2 regions of the Erwinia billingiae Eb661 genome follow, and region 2 is predicted to be linked to the other one. Evidence: predicted binding sites of a transcription regulator. Region 2 holds the regulator's gene; the other holds the start of a gene.

Region 1 (4,808 bases), 640 kb from region 2:
TGGAAGCCTGGGCTGGCGATAACGAAGCGCCTAAGCCTTATCAGGCAGGAACCTGGGGACCGGTTGCCTCTGTGGCGATGATCACCCGCGATGGCCGTTCCTGGAACGATATCGGCTAATAGCCCATGACTGCCTGCTCTCAAGCCCCGTCTCTGCTACGGGGCTTTTTTTTGCGCAGGCGTGGGCAAAAAGCGACGTAGAGAAAATGAACCGTAGTTTTAAAAATCCGCGATAGCGCATGGACGCAGGGAAGGGCAATCCTGTATGGTAGAGGCTGTATTCCTGTCCTGACGCCACGCGCGTCGCTTTGGAGAAGCAGAAAGATGACTAACTGGAAGACCAGCGCCGAGCAAATCCTGACCACTGGCCCTGTGGTGCCGGTAATTGTGGTAAACAAACTTGAGCACGCGGTGCCAATGGCGAAAGCGCTGGTGGCGGGCGGAGTGAAAGTATTAGAAGTCACGCTGAGAACACCCTGCGCGATGGATGCCCTGAAAGCGATGATCCGCGAAGTGCCGGAAGCCATTGTGGGTGCGGGCACGGTACTTAACGTCCAGCAGCTGAAAGAAGTGACCGATGCCGGTGCGCAGTTTGTTATCAGTCCTGGCGTGACCGAATCGCTGTTACGCGCAGCGGTTGATGGCCCGGTGCCGTTAATTCCTGGCATCAGCACGGTGTCGGAACTGATGACCGGTCTGGATTATGGCCTGCGTGAATTTAAATTCTTCCCGGCTGAAGCCAACGGTGGCGTGAAGGCGCTGCAGGCGATTGGCGGCCCGTTCCCTCAGGTGCGTTTCTGCCCGACGGGCGGCATTTCGCCGGCCAACTACCGTGACTATCTGGCGCTGAAAAGCGTGCTCTGTATTGGTGGTTCCTGGCTGGTTCCGGCTGATGCGCTGGAAGCAGGGGATTACGATCGTATCACCCAGTTGGCCAAAGAAGCGGTAGCTGGCGCGCGATAAGACGTTGGATCAGGCATAAAACAAAAGGGATGGCACAGGCCATCCCTTTTTTGTCGGCACGAAAGCGCGTTTATCCGCTGACTTTCACACCGGCTGCACAGGTAATCGCGCGCTGTACCGCATCATCGATGTTCTCGCCCGTGGCCAGCGCCACGCCGAGACGGCGCTTACCCCGAACTTCCGGTTTGCCGAACAGACGCACCTGCAGACCGGCGCCCAGCACGCCACCCAGATTGGCAAACTGCACGTTATCGCTATCCAGTTCTGGCAGGATCACCGCAGATGCGGCGGCGCCATACTGACGAATGCCGCCAATCGGCAGATCGAGGAAGGCACGCACGTGCAGGGCAAATTCGGACAGGTCCTGAGAGATCAGCGTCACCATGCCGGTGTCATGTGGGCGAGGGGAAACTTCACTGAACACCACCTCATCACCACAGACAAACAGCTCAACACCAAACAGGCCGTGGCCGCCCAGCGCCTTAACCACTTCTTCGGCAATCTGCTCAGCACGTTGTAGCGCGAGGGCGCTCATCTGCTGCGGCTGCCAGGATTCACGGTAGTCGCCATCTTCCTGACGGTGACCAATCGGCGCGCAGAAGTGAATGCCGTCTACCGCGCTGATGGTCAGCAGGGTGATTTCGAAATCAAACTTCACCACACCTTCAACGATTACCCGGCCAGCACCCGCACGTCCGCCTTGCTGCGCGTATTCCCAGGCCGCATCCAACTGTGACGCTTCGCGGATAAAGCTCTGGCCTTTACCTGACGAGCTCATCACCGGCTTCACGATGCACGGGAAGCCGATTTCGTCAGCCGCCTGATTAAACGCCTGCTGGCTGTCGGCAAAGCGGTAGGTGGAGGTGGGCAACGCCAGCTCTTCTGCCGCCAGGCGACGGATCCCTTCGCGGTTCATGGTCAGGCGGGCAGCGCGGGCGGTTGGCACCACGTGTTGACCCTGTTTTTCCAGCTCAATCAGCATATCGGTGGCGATGGCTTCAATTTCCGGCACGATGTAATCCGGGCGCTCGAGCGCCACCAGCGCTTTCAACGCTTCACCATCCAGCATGTTGATGACGTGGCTGCGGTGCGCCACGTGCATTGCGGGTGCATCGGCATAACGATCGACGGCAATCACTTCAACGCCAAGACGCTGGCATTCCAGCGCCACTTCTTTGCCCAGTTCACCTGAACCTAACAGCATTACGCGGGTTGCGGCAGGGCGCAGCGCGGTACCAAGAGTGGTCATAATCTCTACCTGATTGGATGGAAAAAACGCGCGCAGTATAAACGAAAACGATTGCGCGTACATCCGCTTTCCAGGGTTGAGCGAAAAAGAGACGTCTGATATACTGTATAAAAATACAGTTAACTGAGGTGTGGATTATGGCTGTTGAAATCAAATATGTTGTCGTCAGAAAAGGTGAGGAAAAGATGACATTCGCCAGTAAGAAAGAAGCCGACGCGTACGATAAAATGCTCGATATGGCAGAAGCCTTTTCTGACTGGTTGAGCGTGGCGCCTCTGGACATGGAAGAACCACAGCGTGAAGCGCTGGGCATGTTCCTGGCGGAGAATAAAGACGCCGTGCAGCATATTCTGCGCACCAGCAAGATGCCTGAGACGAGCGAGACCGCCGCCGTTGGCAATGATGCTGAACCGAACGTTGAACAAGACAGCGCTGAAGCTGCAGCAGATCAACCGACTGAAGAGTCCGGTGCGGAAGAGCCGGAAGCCTCAACGGGCAAAGCGGCCAAAGCAAAGTCGGCTGCACGAACCGTTAAAGCGGCCTGATCCTTTTACTTCATCACAGCCTGTGGCGCGCAGGGTATTTTTCCCTGACGCGCCAGAAACCTCGCCTTAATTCTTCCCTGTTAGTGATTTCCTTCACCGGCTACCGTTAACGATCGCCGCCGGATAACACCTTTTTCAACGACTGCAGCGCTTTGCTGGCCACCTCTGCCGGCGGCAGTTGATGATAACGATCGCTGAACACTTCCAGTCCTATCGGGCCTGAATAGCCTTGCTGATGCAGATAGTCAGCCAGGGATGAAAGCGGGAAATTTCCTTCGGCTGGCAATAAACGCTGATGGCGTGCCACATCCACCAGATGATCGTGGCTGGGAAGGGTAACCAGGTCGGACAGCTGGACCAGGAAGATCTTATCCATCGGAATCCCCGCCAGATCGTCCACCGTGCGGTTCAGCACGAAAATGTGAAACGCATCCACCACCAATCCCAGATTGGGTTCATTGACCTTTTGCACCAGCTGCCATGCCGCCGCCGTATTGTTGATATGCGTGCTCCAGGCCATGGCCTCAAAGGCCACGCGCAGGCCACGTTTGCCTGCCTGGCGGGCCAGCCAGCGGATATCTTCCTCTTCACGATCTGCAATGCAGCCCTGATGGGTAGATGCAGGCGTCAGCAAGGTTGTTGCGCCCAGTTCAACGGCGGTATCCAGCATCTGCAGAGCTTCCTGGCGTTTACTCTCTCGCTGACCGTCTGGCGCGCCGTCAAAATCCAGCAGCACCTGGTAATCCGTCAGGGCCAGGCGGTGGTTATCCAGTAATTTGGCCACATCACTGGCATCGCCGCTGGCTGCCTCCACGTCCTGACGCCAGAGCTCAACCTGATCAAACCCGGCCTGGCTGGCAGCCTTCAACTTCTCTTCTGTGCTGCCGCCAAGCAGAACCGTATTGATAAACAGCGGATTATTATTGAATCTCATGATGATTTTTCCCTTACGCCAGTGCTTTAAAAAAACAAATCCAGTCGGTTCAGCCGCCGCTTTTGGCGAGGCAATATGAACCAGAAGGTTCGACTGGTGGGCTAAGTATAGCTGACGGCTTAGCGTCTACTGGCCGTGAAGGTTTTCCAGGCTTTTCCTGCTTTGACGCTTCTTGACGCAAGTCGCTCTATGCTGGTTGTTTTCCGCTGAAGAAGGAAAGGCAATGAGTAACTGGCTGCAACAGATTCAAACGGTACTGGGAGGCAGTAAAGACGGCAAAGGCGGCGGTGAAGGCCTTAGTAAAATGCTGGCACCGGGCGCGCTTGGCGGACTGGCCGGTTTGCTGATTGCCAGCAAATCCTCTCGTAGTCTGCTGACCAAGTATGGCAAAAATGCGCTGATCATCGGCGGTAGCGCCGCAGCAGGTGCCGTACTGTGGAAAAAGTATAAGGATCGGGTAAGCGAAACCCATCAGGATCAGCCGCAATTCGGTCAGCAGCAGTCACCCGTTGATCGCCGGGCCGAGCGTCTGGTGCAGGCGCTGGTCTTCGCCGCGAAAAGCGACGGGCATATTGATACCCAGGAACGACAGGCCATTAACGAGCATATCCATCAGTCCGGGCTTGGCGCAGATGGCGAGCGGCTGATACAGCAGGCGATTGATATGCCGCTTGACCCACAAAAACTGGCCGTGGACGTGAAAAACGAAGAAGAGGCGCTGGAGGTCTATTTCCTCAGCAACCTGGTGATCGACGTCGACCACTTTATGGAGCGCAGCTACCTTCAGGCGCTGGGTGATGAACTGAAAATCCCTCAGGACGTGCGCGACAGCATGGCAGAAGATATTAAAGCCGAAAAGCTGAAGCTTACCGCCTGATCCTGCTTTCGGGGTGACGCTTGCGTCACCCCGTCACACTATTTTTCCAATCTCCTGCCATTGCGCTTGGCAATCTTGATAACAACTGCCACCCTTAGCCTATGTGATTGATCCAACGGGGCTGAACCATGCATAAACCACCAATTGCCAAAAAAATTCCTTTCGATATGACGCTCCACGGAGAAACCCGCACCGATAATTATTACTGGCTGCGCGATGACAAGCGGGAAGATCCTGCGGT
Region 2 (4,808 bases):
CTGCTTGAGGAAATGGAGGCGAGCCAGCCGGCACTGCTGGCGCGTTTGCGCAAGGCTATTCCGGATATGTACAGCAAGGCCTGGCGCTGGGCGCCAGAAATGGAAGAGATTGCGACGTTAAATGCCCGCGAATTGCCCGGCGAGCCGCTTTTTCACGCCCTTGCCACCTTCTGCCGTCAGATGGCTGAGGATCAGCAACAAGGCGGAGATTTCACCGATCTGCTTAACGCTTTTCTGCAGCAGCAAAAATAAGCATAAAAAAAGGCAGGCGCTCATCACGCCTGCCTTTTTTGCTGCTGACGGGCTTATTCCGCGGCGTCAGAAGGGTATTTTTGCGCGGTATCTTTAATCAGCTGCTGCAGTTCACCCTGCTGGTACATCTGAATAATGATGTCGCAACCGCCGACCAGTTCACCGTCAATCCACAGTTGTGGGAAGGTTGGCCAGTTGGCGTATTTAGGCAGCTCAGCACGAATTTCTGGGTTCAGCAGAATATCGACGTAGGCAAAACGCTCGCCACAGGCTGAAAGTGCCTGAACGGCCTGGGCAGAGAAGCCACAGCTTGGCAGTTTTGGTGAGCCTTTCATGTACAGCAGAATCGGGTTTTCTGCTATCTGGCGCTCAATTTTTTCAATAGTACTCATAAATGGCTTCCTTAATCGGATACTTCGTGTCTATTTATTGTAGCGACTCTGCGGGCCCGATGAAAACGACATTTTTTAACAGTTGGGCACGCCCTCAGAGCCGCCAGCGTGCAGGCGATAGCGTTAAAATAACATTTTCCTATTGCTTTCGCTGGATTAATGCATGAGAAAAGCACAGGTTTTGCGCAGATAAACAGCTGATTTGGCTAATTTTTACAGTTTTTACTTGCTCTGTATCATTGAAACAAAAAAGACCTTACCTTTTGTTAATGAGTTAGATTAGAATTGCAAAATGACGCTGCTGAAAGGCAGAACTCCCTGTTTCTGGCAAGCTGTGGCCTCTGGTCGTAGCACAAACTGTTAATGGTAACGATGCGTTTACTTATCACGCTCTTCATGCTGGCCTTTGCCCAGCTGTTTTTCAATATGGCGCACGCATCGCCACATGCCCCTATTAATGCAAATCATCATAAGGCAGATAGCGGCACGCCTGCCCGAGAGGATGAGCGACGTAAACGCCGACCGGTTAAAGCCAACAGCACCAAAAAAGTTAAAGAATCCACCAGCAAAAAATCTCGCTTAACCTCAGTACAAAAGTTGAAGCTTAAAAAGAAACCTTCGCTGCAAACCGCCTCTGTTCAGACTGCCCCGTTGCACTCCAGCAAATACAAAAAGAAAACCACCTTAAACGCCGGAAATAAACGCTATGGCCGCCATCGTGGCAAGGTTGTCGATACTGCTGAAGAGCTGACGTCAGACTCTGTTTCTGCGCCATTAAAGTTAAGTAAAGCTCACCGCGCCCGCTATCAAAAAGCCCGTGAAACCGCGATGACCAAACTGATGGGCCAGCTGGGTAAACCTTACCAATGGGGCGGAACGTCGCCTAAAACCGGCTTCGATTGCAGCGGCCTGGTGTGGTATGCCTACAAGGATTTAGTGAAGTTTAAAATCCCGCGCACGGCGAATGAGATGTATCACCTGCATGATGCGGCTTCGATAAAGCGTGATGAGCTGGAGAAAGGCGATTTAGTCTTCTTCCGCATTAACGGGCGCGAGACGGCAGATCATGTTGGCGTGTATCTGGGTGGTGGGAAGTTTATTCAGTCGCCACGTACTGGCAAGGATATTCAGGTCAGCGCTCTGGCAGATGATTACTGGCAGCGCCACTATATTGGTGCCCGCCGGATGATGACGCCAAAAACCATTCGATAGCGGAAATACTCAGAGCCGATCGTCAGACCGGCCCTGTTTGCACTTAATGCATAATCGCGGTGAAGCTAAACGCCATAATCATCAACAGTGCGCAAACCGTGGTCAGTAAAGAGAACTTCAGATCGGTATCCATTTTTAATCCTAAATAGCCCTACAGTTTATGATGCCATCAATTTTCCCATACTTGACGGTAAAAATCTCGTTTTCTCTGCCAAGCCTTGTTAGAATTCTTTTTTTGTTGCGCAACGGCCCGCACCTTAAGGTGTTTAGCGGTCTTTAATCAGCGCTTTTTCCTTCCTGACGACTCCGGACAGCAACTAAAAAACGACTTCAGACGTCAGGTTTTCGATCTCACCAGGCAAACGATTAACAACAGGCTTATCAAACGGTTAAGATAGGCGCAGGAGTAGTTATTTCATGGCAACAATTAAAGATGTGGCAAAGCAAGCCGGGGTGTCCACCACCACCGTCTCCCACGTCATCAACAAGACCCGTTTCGTTGCAGAAGAAACGCGGGAAGCCGTGTGGGCCGCCATTAAGGCGCTCCACTATTCACCCAGCGCGGTTGCCCGTAGTCTGAAGGTGAATCACACCAAAACCATCGGGCTGCTGGCTACTTCGAGCGAGGCGCCCTATTTCGCCGAAATTATTGAAGCCATTGAAAACCGCTGTTTTGCCAAAGGCTACACGCTGATCCTCGGTAACGCCCACAATGATCTTGCCAAGCAGCAGGCCTATCTGTCGATGATGGCGCAGAAACGCGTGGATGGCCTGCTGGTGATGTGTTCCGAATACCCTGACGAGTTGATCACCATGCTGGAAGATAACCGCAATATTCCGATGGTGGTGATGGACTGGGGCAAATCGCGCGGTGACTTTACCGATACGGTAGAAGACAACGCCTTTGAAGGCGGTTATCTGGCTGGCCGTTATCTGATCGACCGTGGGCATCGAGATATTGGTGTCATCCCGGGTCAGATGGAGCGCAACACCGGCGGTGGCCGTCTTGCCGGATTTATGAAAGCATTGTCTGAAGCGGGGATTACCTTGCGTGACGAGTGGCTGGTTCAGGGCAATTTCGAACCTGAATCAGGTCACCAGGCGATGCAGCAAATCCTCTCGCAGAAGCAGCGTCCAACGGCGGTGTTCTGCGGTGGCGATGTGATGGCGATGGGCGCAATTTGTGCGGCTGATGAGATGGGCCTGCGCGTTCCGCAGGATATATCGGTAATCGGGTACGATAACGTACGCAACGCCCGTTACTTCACACCGGCCCTGACCACGGTTCACCAGCCAAAAGAACAGCTGGGCGAAACCGCCTTCGATATGCTGTTAGATCGTATCACCAGCAAGCGTGAAGAACCGCAGACGATTGAAGTACATCCTACGTTGATCGAACGCCGTTCGGTTGCCGATGGTCCCTTCCTGGATTACCGCCGCTAGTCCCGCTCAGTGCTGAGGGCGAATTCTCCCTCAGCACACCCAATTGGCTCAGGGCTCTTCCTTCAGCCATTCACTGTTCAGCGTGTCACTGTCACCCAGATAATCCAGCAACCAGCTCAGCGCCGGTGAAGCCTGCTGCTCAGACCAGCTCACGCAGCACGGACTGTCCGGAAATCCGCCTTCCAGCGTCAATTCATGCAAAGCGCCTTTTTGCAGCAGCGGTTGCGCCAGATGGCCCGGTACCATCCCCACGCATAAGCCCGCCAGCAGGCAGTCAAATGCGCTTTCCCAGTCTGGCACCACCAGCCGCCGCTGATTATCCAGCGTCCATGTGGTGCGTTTCGGCAAGGCTCTTGAGGTATCTTCCAGCACCAGTGAAGGCCATTCGCCAATGGCCTCTTCACTGGTTTCTGCGTGCTGACGTGCCAGCGGATGATCCGCGGCAACCACACAGCGCCAGTTGAGCGCGCCCATATTGCGGAAGGCGAAGCGGCCACCTACCGGGATAGCCTGTGTCGCGCCGATGGCCACATCCACCCGCCCGTCGGCCAACGCATCCCAGACGCCGTTAAAAACTTCTGCTGACAGATGCAGTTCCATATCCGGAAAGTGCCGATAAAAGTCGACTACCAGCTGTCGGGTTCGCTGAGATTTAACGATGCGATCGACGGCGATATTAATTTGCCCTCGCCAGCCGTTAGCGACCTGCTGGCACTGCCGTCGGGTGGCGAGCATTTTTTTGATGACACTGCGGCCCTCCTGGATAAATACTCGTCCCGCATCGGTCAGCACCACATCACGGTGGCGACGCTCAAACAACGGCACGGCAAGCCATTCTTCCAGCTGCCGCACGGTATAACTGATGGCTGAGGGTACGCGATGGAGCTCTGCGGCGGCAGCGGTAAAACTGCCGCTGCGGGCAACTGCATCAACCACTTCAAGGGAATGTTCTGACCACATAATCTGCCTGCAATATTTTTGAACGCAACCTGCAAATATTACCGTTTCACAAGCTGTATGGCACGCGATTACACTCTGCGGCGTTTCGTTCATCACAAATAAAGAGCAAAAGAATGCCTTCGAAAGGATTTATTGTTTACCTGGCGCTGTTAAGCGTGGCAGGTTTCCTCGCTACCGATATGTACCTGCCTGCCTTTGGTGCCATGCAACAAGACCTGCAAACCGATGCCGGGATCATCAGCGCCAGCCTCAGCCTGTTCCTGGCGGGTTTTGCCATCGCCCAGCTGTTTTGGGGTCCGTTGTCGGATCGTATTGGCCGTAAGCCTGTGCTGTTGATGGGTCTGAGTCTGTTCGCCGTCAGTTGTGGCGCGATGTGGTGGGTAGATTCTGCTGCGGCCCTGCTGGCGTTGCGCTTTGTGCAAGCGGTGGGGATTTGTGCTGCTGCAGTCAGCTGGCAGGCACTGGTCGTCGACCGCTATTCCGCCAGCCAGGCAAATCGCGTATTCGCCTCCATCATGCCGTTAGTGGCACTCTCGCCTGCGCTCGCGC

The links. The regulator PurR, encoded in region 2, represses purine synthesis genes. The targets are predictions, from matches to a motif close to CANGCAAACGTTTGCNTG.
Region 1: purT (formate-dependent phosphoribosylglycinamide formyltransferase) is a predicted target of PurR. The motif match lies at 2,252-2,269, and genes of this name have one in related genera.

What each region holds. Positions count from the first base shown of each region.
Region 1 covers NC_014306.1:2,803,747-2,808,554, reverse strand. Annotated here, with positions in the region: gene zwf (glucose-6-phosphate dehydrogenase) at 1-119, shown strand, start outside; gene EBC_RS14220 (bifunctional 4-hydroxy-2-oxoglutarate aldolase/2-dehydro-3-deoxy-phosphogluconate aldolase) at 324-962, shown strand; gene purT (formate-dependent phosphoribosylglycinamide formyltransferase) at 1,033-2,211, opposite strand; gene EBC_RS14210 (YebG family protein) at 2,349-2,756, shown strand; gene EBC_RS14205 (sugar phosphate isomerase/epimerase family protein) at 2,863-3,690, opposite strand; gene EBC_RS14200 (tellurite resistance TerB family protein) at 3,914-4,567, shown strand; gene EBC_RS14195 (prolyl oligopeptidase family serine peptidase) at 4,696-4,808, shown strand, end outside.
Region 2 covers NC_014306.1:2,167,370-2,172,177, reverse strand. Annotated here, with positions in the region: gene EBC_RS11420 (NAD(P)-dependent oxidoreductase) at 1-252, shown strand, start outside; gene EBC_RS11415 (Grx4 family monothiol glutaredoxin) at 306-644, opposite strand; gene EBC_RS11410 (C40 family peptidase) at 1,017-1,856, shown strand; gene cydH (cytochrome bd-I oxidase subunit CydH) at 1,900-1,989, opposite strand; gene purR (HTH-type transcriptional repressor PurR) at 2,274-3,299, shown strand; gene punR (DNA-binding transcriptional activator PunR) at 3,348-4,259, opposite strand; gene punC (purine nucleoside transporter PunC) at 4,373-4,808, shown strand, end outside.